DNA from 3 places in the Rhizobium sp. SU303 genome. Region 3 is predicted to be linked to each of the others. Evidence: riboswitches for the same ligand, from Rfam matches in the RefSeq annotation. Region 3 holds a riboswitch; each other region holds the start of a gene.
The links. Region 3 has a riboswitch for cobalamin ahead of cobU (bifunctional adenosylcobinamide kinase/adenosylcobinamide-phosphate guanylyltransferase). Riboswitches for the same ligand answer to the same signal wherever they lie in the genome.

Region 1 (5,179 bases), 160 kb from region 3:
CGTTCGGGTTCATGGTTCGAGCTAGATCCAGGTGACGTTCGGCTCGATCAAAATCCCGCCAGGTCAGACACATGAATCCAAGTGTGCAATGCACCTTCGGATCATTTGGATCCAGCACAAGCGCTTGCTCGGCAAAACGAAGTGCCTTTATCCTGTTTTCGTCCTTTTCCCGCGGTGCACCGATGCCATTATCGATCGCACGATTGAGATATGCATATGCGAGGCCTGTGTAAGCCCGCGCAAAAGTAGGGTCGATTTTGACTGCACGCTCGAACAGGGAAAGAACTCGTTCCTGGCTTCCGGGCGTAAAGTCGTCGGAGAGGCGGTTGGCCTGGAGGAAGAGGTCATATGCGTGCATGTCCTCAGGCTGGCGTCGCCGCGCCGAGACCTCTCTATCGTCCCGGACACGCTGGGCGACCGTCGCAACGATGTTCTGCGAGATCTCCTCTTGAATGGCGAATACGTCCTCCATCGCTCGGTCGTAACGCTCGGCCCACAGATGTGTCCCGCTCGTGGCCTCAATAAGCTGCGCCGTGACGCGTACCCGATCTCCTAGCCGCCGAACGCTTCCTTCCACGACATACTCCGCTCCCAGCATGCGTCCGATTTGACGCAGGTCCATGCTCTGTCCGCGAAAGGCGAATGAGGAATTGCGGGCAATCACCGTGAGCTCTCTGAATCTCGAAAGCTCGGTGATGACGTCTTCAGTAATGCCGTCGCTGAAATAAGCCTGATCAGGATCTGCGCTCATATTGTCAAAAGGCAGAACAGCGACCGCCGGTTTGTCGGATCGTGAGCTGGCTGGGAGCATTGGCGTCAAGCCGCCGACGTCCATGCAGTAGGTCCTCACCGGCCGTGCGATATTCTTTAGGTGCTGCTCGCCCACATACTCGAAGTGGAGATCGAGTTTTCCCGACAGTTGTTCGTGAGCTGAGCCGGATATGAGCACGGTGCCTGGCGGACATAGTTGCTCCAGGCGCGCAGCGACATTGACCCCGTCGCCAAGAAGATCATCACCGTCGATCACGACGTCTCCGAGGTTTATGCCGATCCGGAGCACGATACGGCGTTCAACTGCAACCTGTTGCTGTTGAGCGGCGAGCTTTTCTTGTACTGCCGCCGCACAGGCAACTGCTCCGACAACAGATCCGAACTCCGCGATGAGGCCGTCACCCATCAATTTTACGATCCGCCCACGGTACTCAGCTATTAACGGTCGGAACACAGCACCCCAGAGCTCCTTAATTGCCGCGAGCGCCCTTTCCTCGTTAGTCTCAACGAGTCGGCAGTACCCAACGACATCGGCAACCAACACGGCCGTGGTCCTACGTTCGACCTGAGGCGTTGTCATTTCGTCCTCCGCTGACGCGAGGCAGTCATCGACAGTATTCTGGAAAGCTGCTGCGATGATACCTCATCCAAGCATCCAAGACGATCTCAATCCGCTCGGTGTCACTCATCGACGATGTGCACGTGAGCTCAACAGCCTCGTCCACCGACGGCAATCGCTTAGTCCGCTGCGGGCGCATTCCGGCCGAGGGGCGATCGGTGGAATATGCCGAGCTTGCAATCGGGAACTATCGGAAATCTCGAGCTTTGGGGAACTGGCTCGGCATAGTCTCGGGCTCGGGATAAATTCCGTTATGCCGCGTTCGGCATAACGGAATAAAGATATCTCGGCCTCGCCCGGCGTCGGCGATACCGACATCGGTTTGCTCACCTTGCCTGTCAATGGCGTGACTGTGCGATTGAGGCCACGCTCGACCACCGTGCCTAGGTGTTCAGTCCCCATCCATCGTGGAAGACCAGCTCCTCGAGCGGTAGCCGCTGCCGCCAGCCTTTGACGGAGAGTTCCGGCTCGTCATAGAGCCGGTCGACGAAGCCGGCACAGAGCCAGGCGACCACTTCGATATGCTCGGGTATGCCGAGAATGGTTTTCAGGTCGCCTTCACGAAAAATGCTGACCCAGCCAATGCCGACCCCTTCCGCCCGCGCCGCAAGCCAGAGATTCTGGATGGCGCAGACTGTGGAATAGCTATCCATCCTGGGATTGTGGGTGCGCCCCAGCACTACGCTGCCGCTGCGCGTGGGATCGCAGGTCACGCATATGCCGAGCGGCGCCTCGACGATGCCTTCGAGCTTGAGGGCGCGGTAGGCCTGCTGCCGCTCGCCGGCAAACATCAGCGCCGCCTCGTCGTTGGCGCTCGCGAAGGCATCCCGGACGCGCGCCCGCACAGCGGCACTTTTCACCAGAATGAAATTCCAGGGCTGCATGAAGCCGACGGAGGGTGCATGATGGGCGGCCGTCAGCAGCCGCTGCACAACATCGTCAGGCAAAGGATCGGGTCGAAACTGACTGCGAACGTCGCGCCGCGTCATGATCGCGTGATAGACGGCCTCGCGTTCGGCCAAGGAAAAACCGGACGCCGCCGAAAGGGCATCCTCATCAAAGGGTCGCATCGTCAAATCCCCAACAACGCAACCGCCCCGCCGTCCGCGCGGATCGGTCTATCTTGCCAGGCCGGTCTTCTGACTGGGCGTCATCCGTCTGCCGTAGCCTTCCCGGCAAGAAGCCAGTGGCATGATGAAGCGGCAAACATCGGCCTTACAGCGTTGGGCACGTTCCGGTTTTGCACCGGATTCCCGATTCTCCCGCCTTACCGGCGGGCACCTGACGGCGCATCTATTTCAGCAAACCGGCGCGGCGGCAAGCCGCGAACCTGATGGTTGATTCTAGCCGCGCGCGCCGAGCGGTGCCATCTGTCTCTTTTCTTCGGCCGGGGCGTAGGGAACACGGACGCGCGACATACCTCTTCTCCCCAGCGGGGCGAGGCAGATCTCCAGCGGGCGTAATAGCGAAATAACACGCGTGTGCTCCGGCATCCCATTCTACTTTATGATTTATTCACATATCAAATACACACTGCGTTTGCGCGTTTTGGGTTGCAATCCGGACATGGGCATGAGGGCTCGTGATGTGACCGTCAGCGCGGATGCCCGTATTGAGACGCCGGTCGGGAACATGTCCGACTGAGCCGCAATTCTAGGCTGCCGCGGAATGTTCCATTTTTTGAAAACGATGCCTCTGACAGCCAAGCTGGCGGCGATTATCGTTGCCGTCAACCTCTGCGGCATTTCCGCTTTCGCCACCTATACGTGGATGTACGAAACCCGGGCATTGATCGATGGCGCCAAGGCCAACTGGTCCAAGGATGCGGAGCAGTTTGCCTCCCTGGCCGCCGGCGGCGTCAAGTGGGGCAAGGCGAATGCGGTCCGTGAAGCTTATTCGCTCTACCGCGACGACCCTTCGCTCGATCTCGTGCAGTTTGCCGCATTCAACGCGGAACCTGCCGCCGTCGACACGTGGACACGCGACGGCATCAACGGCCTGCCCGCACCGGCCGATCTGGTGAAGAGCCTCAGCGCCAAGCCGGAAAAAACGACGATCGATGACGGCGGGGTATCCGCCGGCGTGGTCACGATCATCGCGCCGCTCCCGCTGGACAAATCAGGCAAGGCCACCGGCTATATCGTCACGAACTGGTCCGTCGAAAAAATCGCTGCTGAAGTCAGGCAGAAGGTTCTCGTTTCGCTGCTCACCCAGTCGCTGATCACCGCCTTGGCCGTCGTCGCCTTCCTTCTCGCCATGCGCAGCCTTGTTGGCTGGCCCATCAGGATCCTCAGCGAACGCATCAGCGCGCTGCAGAAAGGCGATCTGGTCTCCCCTGTTACCTACAAGGAAAATGGCGACGAGATTGGTTTTCTGGCACGCGCGTTGGAAGTTTTCCGTCATGAAGCGATAGCGAAGGTCGAAAGAGAGCAGGCCGCTGCCGAGCAGAGCGCTTCGCTCGACGCCGAACGGGCACGCAACACATTGTTCACCGAAGAGGCCAGCAAAACTCAACGGCTGGTCATGACCGCTCTTGCAACTTCATTGGAAAAGCTTGCCGCAGGCGACTTCTCGATACACCTGGCCGATCTCGGCCCCGAATTCGATAAATTGCGGCAGGATTTCAACAACATGGTCGAAGCGGTCGCGGCCGCGCTGACGGAGATCAAGGCCGCCTCCGTGGCGGTTGAAGGCGGCTCCAGCGAGCTGGCCTCCTCCGCAGATCAACTCGCCAAGCGGACCGAGCAACAGGCGGCATCATTGGAACAGACCGCCGCGGCACTTGATGAGGTGACCACCACGGTCAGAACATCGTCGCAGCGCGCCGAAAATGCCGGCAAGCTGGTCGAGGAAACCAAGCGGAGCGCTCATGTCTCGGCAACGGTGGTGCGTGATGCGATCGGAGCGATGGACCGGATTCAGACCTCGTCGAGCCAGATCGGCCGCATCATCGGCGTCATCGATGAAATCGCGTTCCAGACCAACCTGCTGGCGCTGAATGCCGGCGTCGAGGCGGCGCGCGCCGGTGAGGCCGGCAAGGGTTTTGCGGTTGTCGCTCAGGAGGTGCGTGAACTCGCCCAGCGGTCGGCAAACGCGGCAAAGGAAATCAAGAACCTGATCAACGTATCCGGCCAGGAAGTTGCCGCGGGCGTCGGGCTGGTGAACGAAACCGGCGATGCCTTGCTGAAGATCGAGGAGCAGATCAACCGTATCAGCGACAGTATCGCTTCCATCGTTCAGTCCTATCGCGAACAGGCGACGGGTCTGCAGGAAATCAACGGTGCGATCAACCAGATGGATCAGGCGACGCAGCAGAACGCGGCAATGGTCGAGGAAACCAACGCGGCCTGCCAGGAGCTGCTGCAGCAGGGACGTCTTTTGCAGGACTCGGCCGGCAGGTTCGTCGTCGGCGCGTCTGCGACCAGCCAGCCTAGACCCGTTCAAGTCGCCGGCCAATCTCGTCCCCAACCAAGAGCCCTCGTACAGCGGCATGCAGGAAATGCTGCCGTTGCCGCTGCTCCCGGCGCCTGGGAGGAGTTCTGACCTCATCTTCGTCCAATAAACCTTAGTTCTCAGCAACCGATAATCGGGAAGGAAACACTTATGAAGAAAATCGTGCCCGCATTTCTTTTGGCCTGCACCGCATTTGCCGTGCCGATCGGCGTATCCATGGCGCAGGATGCCAAGCTTGCCCCGATCTCCGACTACGTGACGAGCGACGTCAAGCCCTGGCTCAACGACCCCGCCATCATCGAGGCTGTCAAAGTGCAGAACACTGCCAACGCCAAT
Region 2 (5,179 bases), 1.5 Mb from region 3:
TGGATTGCGCCTCCTGCGCAACCAAGATCGATACGGCGGTCAGACGCTTGACGGGTGTCGCCGATGTTTCCGTTTCGGTGATGGCGGGCACGATGACCGTCCGCCACGATGGCAGCAGCGATCTCAAGGCGATCGAGAAGAAGGTGACCGGGCTCGGCTATTCCGTCGCGCCGTTTGCCGGAACCGCTGCGCCTGCGCATACCCAGGGCGCGCAGCATCGTCACGACCATGGACATGATCACCGCGATCACGCGGGCCATGACCACGATCATCCTCACGATCATGGCGAGAAGGAAATCGAGGGGCTGCACGGACACGACCATGCGCCGATGGCCGGTCCCTGGTGGCAGAGCAGGAAGGGCCGGCTGACCATCCTTTCGGGTGCAGCACTCGTTGCCGCCTATACCGTCGGCCATCTCGTGCCGACGATCGCGTCCTATGCCTTCATCGTCGCCGTGCTGATCGGGCTGGTGCCGATCGCGCGGCGCGCCATCATGGCCGCCTTCTCCGGAACACCGTTTTCGATCGAGATGCTGATGACGATCGCCGCCATCGGCGCCGTCATCATCAATGCCGGCGAAGAGGCGGCAACCGTCGTGTTCCTGTTCCTCGTCGGCGAGTTGCTGGAGGGGGTGGCGGCGGGCAAGGCGCGCGAAAGTATCCAGTCGCTGACGGCCTTGGTGCCGAAGAATGCGCTGCTCGAAGACAATGGCCAGACGCGGGAAGTGCCGGCGGAAAGCCTTGCTGTCGGCGCCATTATCATGGTTCGCCCTGGCGACCGTATCTCTGCAGACGGCATCATCATCTCAGGCGAGAGTGCGATCGACGAGGCGCCGGTGACGGGCGAGAGCACGCCGGTGCGCAAGGGCGTCGATGCCGTCGTTTTCGCCGGCACGGTGAATGGCGATGCGGTGTTGAGGGTTCGCGTCACCGCCGCCGCTGCCGACAATACCATCGCCCGCGTCGTCAAGCTGGTGGAGGAGGCACAGGAATCGAAGGCGCCGACCGAACGCTTCATCGATCGGTTCTCGCGCTATTACACGCCCGGCGTGCTCGTGGTCGCAGCACTCGTCGCGGTCGTTCCGCCGCTGCTGTTCGCCGGCCCCTGGGGCGAATGGGTCTATAAGGGCCTTGCCATCCTTTTGATCGGCTGCCCCTGTGCGCTTGTCATCTCGACTCCGGCGGCAATCGCCGCTTCGCTTTCGGCAGGTGCGCGGCGCGGGCTGTTGATGAAGGGCGGCGCGGTGCTGGAAACGCTCGGCAAGGTGACGATGGTCGCCTTCGACAAGACAGGCACGCTGACGGAAGGCAGGCCTCAGGTTACCGATATCATCTCCTTCGGATTGAGCGGGGCGCAGGTGCTGTCGCGCGCGGCGGTACTGGAGCAGGGCTCCAGCCATCCGCTGGCGCTGGCGATCCTCAACCGCGCCAAGTCAGACGGCGTTCCTGTGCCGCCGGCCTTCGAACTGGAAGCGCTGCCGGGCAAGGGCGTCAGCGGCAAAGTCGGCGGCGAGGCGCTGGACCTGCTGTCGCCGCCTGCCGCCCGTGAGCGCGGGGCACTCAGTGCTGAACAGGATGCACGCATCGCGGCGCTGAACGACGAGGGCAAGAGCGTGTCGGTGCTGCTCGTCAATGGTGTTGCGGCCGGCCTGATCGCCATGCGCGACGAGCCGCGCGAGGATGCCGAGGCCGGGCTCGCCGCCCTCAAATCAGCAGGCGTCAAGGCTATGATGTTGACGGGCGACAACAAGCGGACGGCAGCAGCCGTTGCCGGCATGCTCGGCATCGACTGGCGCGGCGAGATGATGCCGGAGGACAAGCAGCGGGTCGTCGGCGAATTGAAGCGCGAAGGCTTCATCGTCGCCAAGGTCGGCGACGGCATCAACGATGCCCCGGCACTGGCAGCGGCCGATATCGGCATCGCCATGGGCGGCGGCACCGATGTGGCGCTGGAGACGGCGGATGCGGCCGTGTTGCACGGACGTGTCGGCGACGTGGCGCGAATGATCGAACTTTCCAAACGCACGATGCGCAACATCCTGCAGAACATCACCATCGCACTCGGGCTGAAGGCGGTGTTTCTGGTGACGACGATCATCGGGATCACCGGGCTTTGGCCGGCGATCCTCGCCGATACCGGCGCCACCGTGCTGGTGACGATCAACGCGCTGCGGCTGCTTCGGATAAAGATATAACATTCCTGACTTCCTCCCTCCGGCGTTCGTCACCGGGGGATGTCCTATCGACGATTCGGGCCTGATCTTGAATCGAAAATCGCGGGACCGGCCATAGGGTCGGCTCTCTTCGTCGAGGCTTTCTCCACAGCCTGCTTTCCTTAAGCTTTCGTTATCCATGTTTTTCACAGGAACGTAGCGATTTCAAACCTGTCGTAACGCAATGCACAAACCATCCGTTGACGCGAATTTGGATTGGCGTACTATATCTAGTGTTCGAGGTTCCATCGATTCGTAGGGATCGATGGCTAAGACGGGAATTCGGTGCGTTTCGCCATCATGGCGCGGCAATGCCGGAGCTGCCCCCGCAACTGTAAGCGGCGAGCAACTGTCCGATTTCAGGTCACTGGAGCATGATGCTCCGGGAAGGCTGGGCAGGCGCTTTGACCCGTGAGCCAGGAGACCTGCCTCGAGCGAAACGTCCACGGGCGGGGTGTCCGGAAGATTGCGTTGCATGGCTGCGGGGAATCTCCGCATCGCGTTTCGCAGGCCCGAACCTCCGCCGCCGAAACCTTCGTATTGAGCCACTTCGGGGTGAAGTCATGTCAGTATCTCAGTTCAGGCCGCCACCCGTGCTAGGTAGAGGGCGGAGTATGCCCAGCGGCTAAACAGCCGCATCGCTCAAATCATCAGAGAATTTTTCGACGGCTATCGACAGATTTCCGATCGATGTCCTGCGCCCAAACACGTCGTCACGAGGAATATCATGTCCATTACCGTTTACAGCAAGCCTGCCTGCGTCCAGTGCACTGCCACGTACCGCGCTCTGGACCGCCTGGGTGTCGATTATGACATCATCGATATCTCGCAGGATGCCGAAGCGCTCGATCGCGTCCGCAGCCTCGGCTACATGCAGGCGCCTGTCGTCATCGCCGGCGAGCAGCATTGGGCGGGCTTCCGTCCCGACATGATCAGCGCGCTCTCCTGAGCTGAGGACAGACGATGGGGCTGATCGTCTATTATTCCAGCCGATCCGAGAATACCCATCGGTTCGTCGCCAAGCTCGGACTGCGCGCGGCGCGCATTCCGCCAATTGGCGCAGACGCGTTCCAAATTCGCGAACCCTTCGTGCTTGTTGTGCCGACCTATAGCGGCGACGGCGGCAAGGGTGCCGTTCCCAAGCAGGTGATCCGTTTCCTCAACGATGCGGAAAACCGAGGACACATCCGCGGCGTGATCGCGGCGGGCAACAGCAATTTCGGCGAGACATACGGGCTCGCGGGCGACGTCATCTCGCGGAAATGCCAAGTGCCTTATCTCTACAGGTTCGAGCTGCTGGGCACGGAAGACGACGTCGCCAACGTCAAACACGGAATGGAACGGTTTTGGACACGGGAACAACTCTGACGCGGGATGCGGGCGCAAAACCGCATAACACTTTTGCTCATCCCGCCGGCGAACGCCCTTTGAAAGCGGCGGAAGCGCTCGACTACCACGCGCTGAATGCGATGCTGAACCTCTATGACGATGAGGGGCGGATCCAGCTCGACAAGGATCGAATGGCTGCCAAGCAGTATTTCCTGCAGCATGTGAACCAGAACACGGTGTTCTTTCACAATCTCCGGGAAAAGCTCGATTACCTCGTGACCGAGGGCTATTACGAGCAGGAGGTTCTCGACCAGTATTCCTTCAATTTCGTGCGGGATCTGTTCGACCAAGCCTATGCCAAGAAATTCCGCTTCCCGACCTTCCTCGGCGCCTTCAAATATTACACCAGCTATACGCTGAAGACCTTCGACGGAAAGCGCTATCTCGAACGCTACGAGGACCGTATCTGCATGGTGGCGCTGGCGCTGGCACGCGGCGACGAGGGCCTTGCCCGGGACATGGTCGACGAGATCATTTCCGGCCGTTTCCAGCCGGCGACGCCGACTTTCCTCAATGCCGGCAAGAGGCAGCGCGGCGAACTGGTTTCCTGCTTCCTGTTGCGTGTCGAGGACAATATGGAATCGATCGGCCGGTCGATCAATTCGGCGCTGCAATTGTCGAAGCGCGGCGGCGGCGTGGCGCTTTCGCTGACGAATATCCGCGAGGCGGGCGCGCCGATCAAGCATATCGAGAACCAGTCCTCGGGGATCATCCCTGTCATGAAGCTACTCGAAGACAGTTTCTCCTATGCCAACCAGCTCGGCGCGCGGCAGGGGGCGGGGGCCGTCTATCTCAATGCCCATCACCCTGACATCATGCGCTTTCTCGACACCAAGCGCGAAAATGCCGACGAGAAGATCCGCATCAAAACGCTGTCGCTCGGTGTCGTCGTGCCCGACATCACCTTCGAACTCGCCAAGAACAATGAGGACATGTACCTGTTCTCGCCCTATGACGTGGAGCGCGTCTATGGCGTGCCCTTCACCGAGATTTCGGTGACGGAAAAGTATCGCGAAATGGCTGATGATGCCCGCATCTCCAAGAAGAAGATCAAGGCGCGCGAATTCTTCCAGGTGCTTGCTGAAATCCAATTCGAGAGCGGCTACCCCTACATCATGTTCGAGGACACGGTGAACCGGGCGAACCCGATCGCCGGGCGTATTTCGATGAGCAATCTATGCTCGGAAATCCTGCAGGTGAGCGAGGCGAGCGAATATAATGACGACCTTTCCTACAAACATCTCGGCAAGGATATTTCCTGCAATCTCGGCTCGCTGAATATCGCGGCGGCAATGGATTCGGCCGATTTCGGCAAGACGATCGAGACCTCGATCCAGGCCCTGACGGCCGTTTCCGACATGAGTCACATTTCCTCGGTTCCCTCGATCGAGAAGGGCAATGACGAGAGCCATGCAATCGGACTCGGCCAGATGAACCTGCACGGCTATCTCGCCCGCGAACGCATCTTCTACGGCTCCGAGGAAGGCGTCGATTTCACCAACATCTATTTCTATACGGTGACCTACCACGCGATCCGCGCCTCGAATCTTTTGGCGGTCGAACGCGGCACAAGCTTC
Region 3 (5,179 bases):
GCATATTGGCGAGCTGATAGCCGGATTGTGCGATCGGCTGATCGCGGATGGCTTTCCGATCTGGCGGGGAAGTATTGCGATGCCGTCTATTCATCCCATGTATGGCGGCGTCTCGGCCAATTTCGTGCGCGGCGGTGCGACCACGATCGAGAATGCCGAGTATGGCAGTGCGGCAGTGCTGAGTTTCGAGAAGACCCCGATCTATTTTCTTTTGGGCCGTGGTGAAACGTCAGGTCGATGGAATATCGCCAAGGGTGAGGGTGTCGATGACTACCCGCAGCTTGCGGAATTCGCGCATAGCGGCGGCACGGATCACTTGGTCAGCCTGCTGGAGTTCCCGAAGGAGGCCGCGCTGCGGGGGGTCAGTCTGTCTCTCACAAGCGATAGGCCGGGCGGATTTTCTGACGACCAATTGGCGATCGTCGCGAAGCTCTTCCCGGCGCTGGGGTTGGCTTGCTACCGCATCGCGGCATCGAAAACCGCTGCGGATATCCTCGCCGTCTATACGGGCGCCAAAACAAGCGCACGCATCCTTGCGGGCGAGATCCAGAGGGGAAAGGGTGGCTCCATCAATGCTGCGATCCTGCTTGCGGATCTCAGGAATTTCACGGCGTTGACCGAAGTCTATCAGCCAGGCGAAATCGCCGGGTTTCTGGACGAGCATTTCGAGCTGATCGGCCGGCATGTCGAGGAGAATTCCGGCGAGATCCTCAAGTTCATGGGCGACAGCGTGCTGGCGATCTTTCCGACCGATGCCGAAGATCAGCAAAAGGCGTGCATGGCCGCACTGGCTTCGGCAAGGAATATTCTGGAAGCCAACAAGGTGCTGAACGGTCAGCGGAGGAATGATGGAGGTCCTGACATCGGCGTCGATGTCGTGCTGCATCTCGGCGAGGTCTTCTATGGAAATATCGGCGCGCGCGGCAGGCTTGATTTCACGGTGATCGGCAGCGCCGTCAACGAGGCCTCGCGGCTTGAAAAGCTCTGCGGCACGCTTGAGCAAGACCTGCTGATGTCGGAGAGCTTCGCGACCACCTGCGCCGTGGCCTGCGAGTATCTGGGTTCGTTTGAATTGCGTGGCGTTTCGAAGCGGGCCGACGTGTTCAAACTCGCCGACGCCGTATTCTGAAGCGTCGATCCGGTCGGCGCGGCGACGCTCAGATCTCGCCTGAGACCTCGCGGCGGCGGCGGTCGAGTTCTTCGCTGTAGCGGCGTAGCGTATAGCTTTCGCTGAGCTGGCCGATCACCTTGCGTTCGATCAGGTTGTTGACGACGGCGAGCGCTTCGCTTTCGCTCTTGTCGAAGATCGCCGCCGCCTGCCTGGCATTCATCTGCGGCTGCAGGAAATCGTTGCGGTAGTGGATGAAGTCGGCAAGCGTCTTGCCCTCGTCCTGCGCATCGGTCGGATTGGCGTAGATCTCCGGCACCAGCACCAGGCCCGCATATTTGTCGCTCTCCTCGACGAGGACGACGCGCTGGGTCGAGCCGATCGGGAAGGCCTGCTTGAATTCCTCCAGAGAAATGCCCGCCCTTGCCGTCTTGACGTCAGCGCGCATCAGCTTGTCGACCGTCAGATTGCGGATCCAGCCGACATCATGGGCGCTGCGGATGCTTTCTCCGCGCAGATGGAACCGCCATGTGGCGAAGGAGTAGCCGAAGGTCGAGCGCACGACGAGCGAGGAGGTGATGACGGCGGCGAGCACCAGCGCCGTGATCGGAAAATCGCCGGTGATTTCGAGCGCCAGGAACGTCATGGTCAGCGGCCCGCCGATGACGGCGACGGCAAGCGAACTCATGCCGACCACGGCATAGATGACGGGCGTCAGCGTCGCATCGGCGAAATAGGGGCCGCAGTAAGCAAAGAGTTTGCCGAGCAGGGCGCCCATGAACAGCGAGGCGAAGAACAGCCCGCCCCTGAAGCCGGAGCCGATCGAGATCGCCGAGGCGAAGGATTTCAAGAGGAAGAGGCCGATCAGCGTCGGGATCGCCACGTCACGGGAAAGGTTGAGATGCAGCGCGCCGTGGCCGGCCGAGAGCACCTGCGGCGAGATCATCGCCAAGAGGCCGACGATGATGCCGCCGAGAGCCGGGCGGAAGGGTGGGGCGATCGAGCTCTTGCGCGCCAGTTCCTCAATGAAGGCGACGCCCTGCATGATCAGGATGCCGACACCGGCGCAGAACGCACCGAGCAGCAGCGCCGGGACATAATCGGCCGGCACGACCGAGCCGAAGCTGCCGATATCGATGGTGAAATCGCTGCCGGCGAGCAGCCTTGCGACCAAGGTGGAGACAAGGGCGGAGACGACGACAGGCGTCAGCGAGACGATCGTATAGGTGCCGATGATCAGCTCGAAAGCATAGAAGGCCCCGGTCAACGGCGCGTTGAAGGCGGCGGCGATGGCGCCCGCCGCGCCGCAGCCAACGAGGGTGCGCAGGTCCGAGCGGCGAAGCTGCAGCTTCAGCCCGAATTTTGAGGCGAGGCCGGCGGCAAGCTGGGTATAGCCGGCCTCCAGGCCGACGGAGGCCCCGAAACCGTTGGAGATCAGGTTCTGCACGGCAACGATGATGCTGTCGGTCAGGGACAGGCGGCCGCCATGCAGCGCATTGGCCTCGATAGGGTCGACCATTGGCTTCTTGCGCCGTTTCGCCAGAACCAGAAGCAACAGGCCGAGCAAGGCGCCGCCGATGACGGGGGCGGTGAGCAGCAGCATCTTGCTCTCGATCTCGGACGAGCTCAACCTTTCGCTGTCTGATATGCCGAAGACCAGCTGATGCAGCTCGTTGGAGACGTAGCTCATGCCGGTGACGGCGAGACCCGAGATGATGCCGACGACGGCGCCCGCCAGCGACAGGCCGACCTCGCTGCGCCGGGTCAGCGCCCGCAGGCGTCCCGGATCGAAGAAAACACGCAGCGCGCGGAAACGGCGCCGATCCAATTTCATAAGCATGGCTAGACAACTAGGCAGGGAGAGGCCCGGTCAAGGGCGAAGGTGCAGTCCGCTTGCAACGCAATTGCGGCGAAAAGCCGGCGCGCATGGCAGATTTTCATGGCGTAAGTCCCTGATAAATGACGATATTCCAAGTGGGGTAAGTCGTGTTGGCGGGGTCGCGCTGCTTGACTTGCCATTGCCCTGTCTCCAAGGCCGGTTGACTTCACCCCTGCGCTTGCCTAACCATCCAGATAACGGATGGTCGACTGACCATCCTGACATAACGGATGGTTCCGGATCGGTGTTGCGCCCTTCCGGATGAAAAGGGAATGTGACGAGGCGGACCCAAGCCGGGCGCCTTCATCACAGCCGACCCCGCGACTGTAGAGCGGTCAGGGTCTTCCATCCGGCATCAGGCCCTTCCGGCTGACGGCTTGCAATAATGCAAGCAGGCGGGATGGACGACATGCCGGAAAAGCCACTGGATATGCATGGTGATCAACCGGGGTCGGACGCCTCTCAAGTCTACGAATCGTCCACCTTTTCACTGATGCAGCCGGGAAGGCGAGGATGATCCGCTGGCACGATCAGGGCGACCGGTTTCCGGTCTGCCCCGATCGCGGCCGATAACCGCGAGCCAGGAGACCTGCCATCCCGTGCCGGGCGAGAAGCCCAACCCTGGGCACTATGCCCGTTGCCAGCACGGAGGTTGTCTTGGCTGAACGATTGAATTCGGCGCGGCCTGGTGCGGCGCACGCCACGCCTCCAAGCAGCGCTGCAGGAGGAGTGTTTTCGGCCGCTTATGTCGAATGTGCGGTACCCCCCTCTGTCCTGCCGGACATCTCCCCCACAAGGAGGGAGATCGGCAAGCAGCACGACCGTCGTCCTACATCAATTGTTTGGAGAAAAGCTCTCGGCGATTCAATCTCCCCCCTTGTGGGGGAGATGTCCGGCAGGACAGAGGGGGGTGTCACACCCTCAGTAACCGAGACAGATGCACTCGGAGCAAGCCACGGCTACGCACCCTCCCTGAGGGGCGTTTGAATATGACCGCCACCTTCATCCTGGGCGGCGCACGTTCCGGCAAATCCCGATTCGCCGAAGCCCTCGTCAGCGCGACCGGCCTCGATCGCCACTACGTCGCCACCGGCCGCGCCTGGGACGAGGAGATGCGGGCGCGCATCGCCCAACACAAGGCCGATCGCGGCCCGTCCTGGACGACGCATGAAGAGCCGCTCGACCTCGTCGGTAAACTCGCCGCCATCGACGGCGAGGGGCGCATCGTGCTGATCGATTGCCTAACGCTCTGGGCCACAAATCTGATGATGGAGGAGCGCGACATGGTGGTCGAATTTGCGACGCTTGCCGATTTCCTTCCCGCCGCGAAAGCGCGGCTCGTTTTCGTTTCCAACGAGGTGGGTCTCGGCATCGTGCCCGACAATCGCATGGCGCGGGATTTTCGCGATCATGCCGGCCGCTTGCACCAATCGATCGCGGCGAAGGCCGCCGAAGTCTATTTCATCGCGGCAGGCCTGCCGCTGAAAATGAAGGGTTAAGTCCATGAACCAGCAAAAGATTCCCGCAACCGTCATCACCGGCTTTCTTGGCGCCGGCAAGACGACGATGATCCGCAACCTGCTCACCAATGCCGGCGGCAAGAAGATCGCGCTGATCATCAACGAATTCGGCGATCTCGGCGTCGACGGCGACGTGCTGAAGGGCTGCGGTGCGGAGAATTGCACCGAGGACGACATTATCGAGCTGACCAACGGCTGCATTTGCTGCACCGTTGCGGACGATTTCATACCGACGATGACGAAACTGCTCGAGCGCGAACAGCGGCCCGACCATATAGTCATCGAAACCTCGGGCCTTGCTTTGCCGCAGCCGCTGGTCGCCGCCTTCAACTGGCCCGACATTCGCACCCAGGTGACCGTCGACGGCGTCATCACGGTGGTCGACAGCGCCGCTGTTGCCGCCGGCCGTTTTGCCGACGACCACGATGCCGTCGATGCGCGCCGCGCCGAGGATGAATCGCTCGATCACGAGAGCCCGATCGAGGAGTTGTTCGAGGATCAGCTGACCTGCGCCGATCTCATCGTGCTCAACAAGACCGACCTGATCGACGCTGCCGGCCTCATCAGGGTGCGCGACGAGGTCGCCTCCCGCACGGTGCGCAAGCCCGTGATGATCGAGGCGCGGAACGGCGAGGTGTCGGCCGGCATCCTGCTCGGCCTCGGCATCGGTAC

Region 1: another riboswitch for cobalamin. It lies ahead of bluB (5,6-dimethylbenzimidazole synthase); the one in region 3 lies ahead of cobU (bifunctional adenosylcobinamide kinase/adenosylcobinamide-phosphate guanylyltransferase).
Region 2: another riboswitch for cobalamin. It lies ahead of nrdH (glutaredoxin-like protein NrdH); the one in region 3 lies ahead of cobU (bifunctional adenosylcobinamide kinase/adenosylcobinamide-phosphate guanylyltransferase).

Annotation. Positions count from the first base shown of each region.
Region 1 covers NZ_CP088095.1:2,424,219-2,429,397, forward strand. The annotation lists gene RlegSU303_RS12135 (adenylate/guanylate cyclase domain-containing protein) at 1-1,351, opposite strand, end outside; gene bluB (5,6-dimethylbenzimidazole synthase) at 1,774-2,460, opposite strand; cobalamin riboswitch at 2,503-2,690, opposite strand; gene RlegSU303_RS12145 (methyl-accepting chemotaxis protein) at 3,059-4,933, shown strand; gene RlegSU303_RS12150 (hypothetical protein) at 4,994-5,179, shown strand, end outside.
Region 2 covers NZ_CP088095.1:4,124,854-4,130,032, reverse strand. The annotation lists gene RlegSU303_RS20375 (heavy metal translocating P-type ATPase) at 1-2,195, shown strand, start outside; cobalamin riboswitch at 2,437-2,660, shown strand; gene nrdH (glutaredoxin-like protein NrdH) at 2,941-3,162, shown strand; gene nrdI (class Ib ribonucleoside-diphosphate reductase assembly flavoprotein NrdI) at 3,177-3,581, shown strand; gene nrdE (class 1b ribonucleoside-diphosphate reductase subunit alpha) at 3,560-5,179, shown strand, end outside.
Region 3 covers NZ_CP088095.1:2,579,998-2,585,176, reverse strand. The annotation lists gene RlegSU303_RS12905 (adenylate/guanylate cyclase domain-containing protein) at 1-1,129, shown strand, start outside; gene RlegSU303_RS12900 (chloride channel protein) at 1,158-2,948, opposite strand; cobalamin riboswitch at 3,202-3,598, shown strand; gene cobU (bifunctional adenosylcobinamide kinase/adenosylcobinamide-phosphate guanylyltransferase) at 3,977-4,486, shown strand; gene cobW (cobalamin biosynthesis protein CobW) at 4,491-5,179, shown strand, end outside.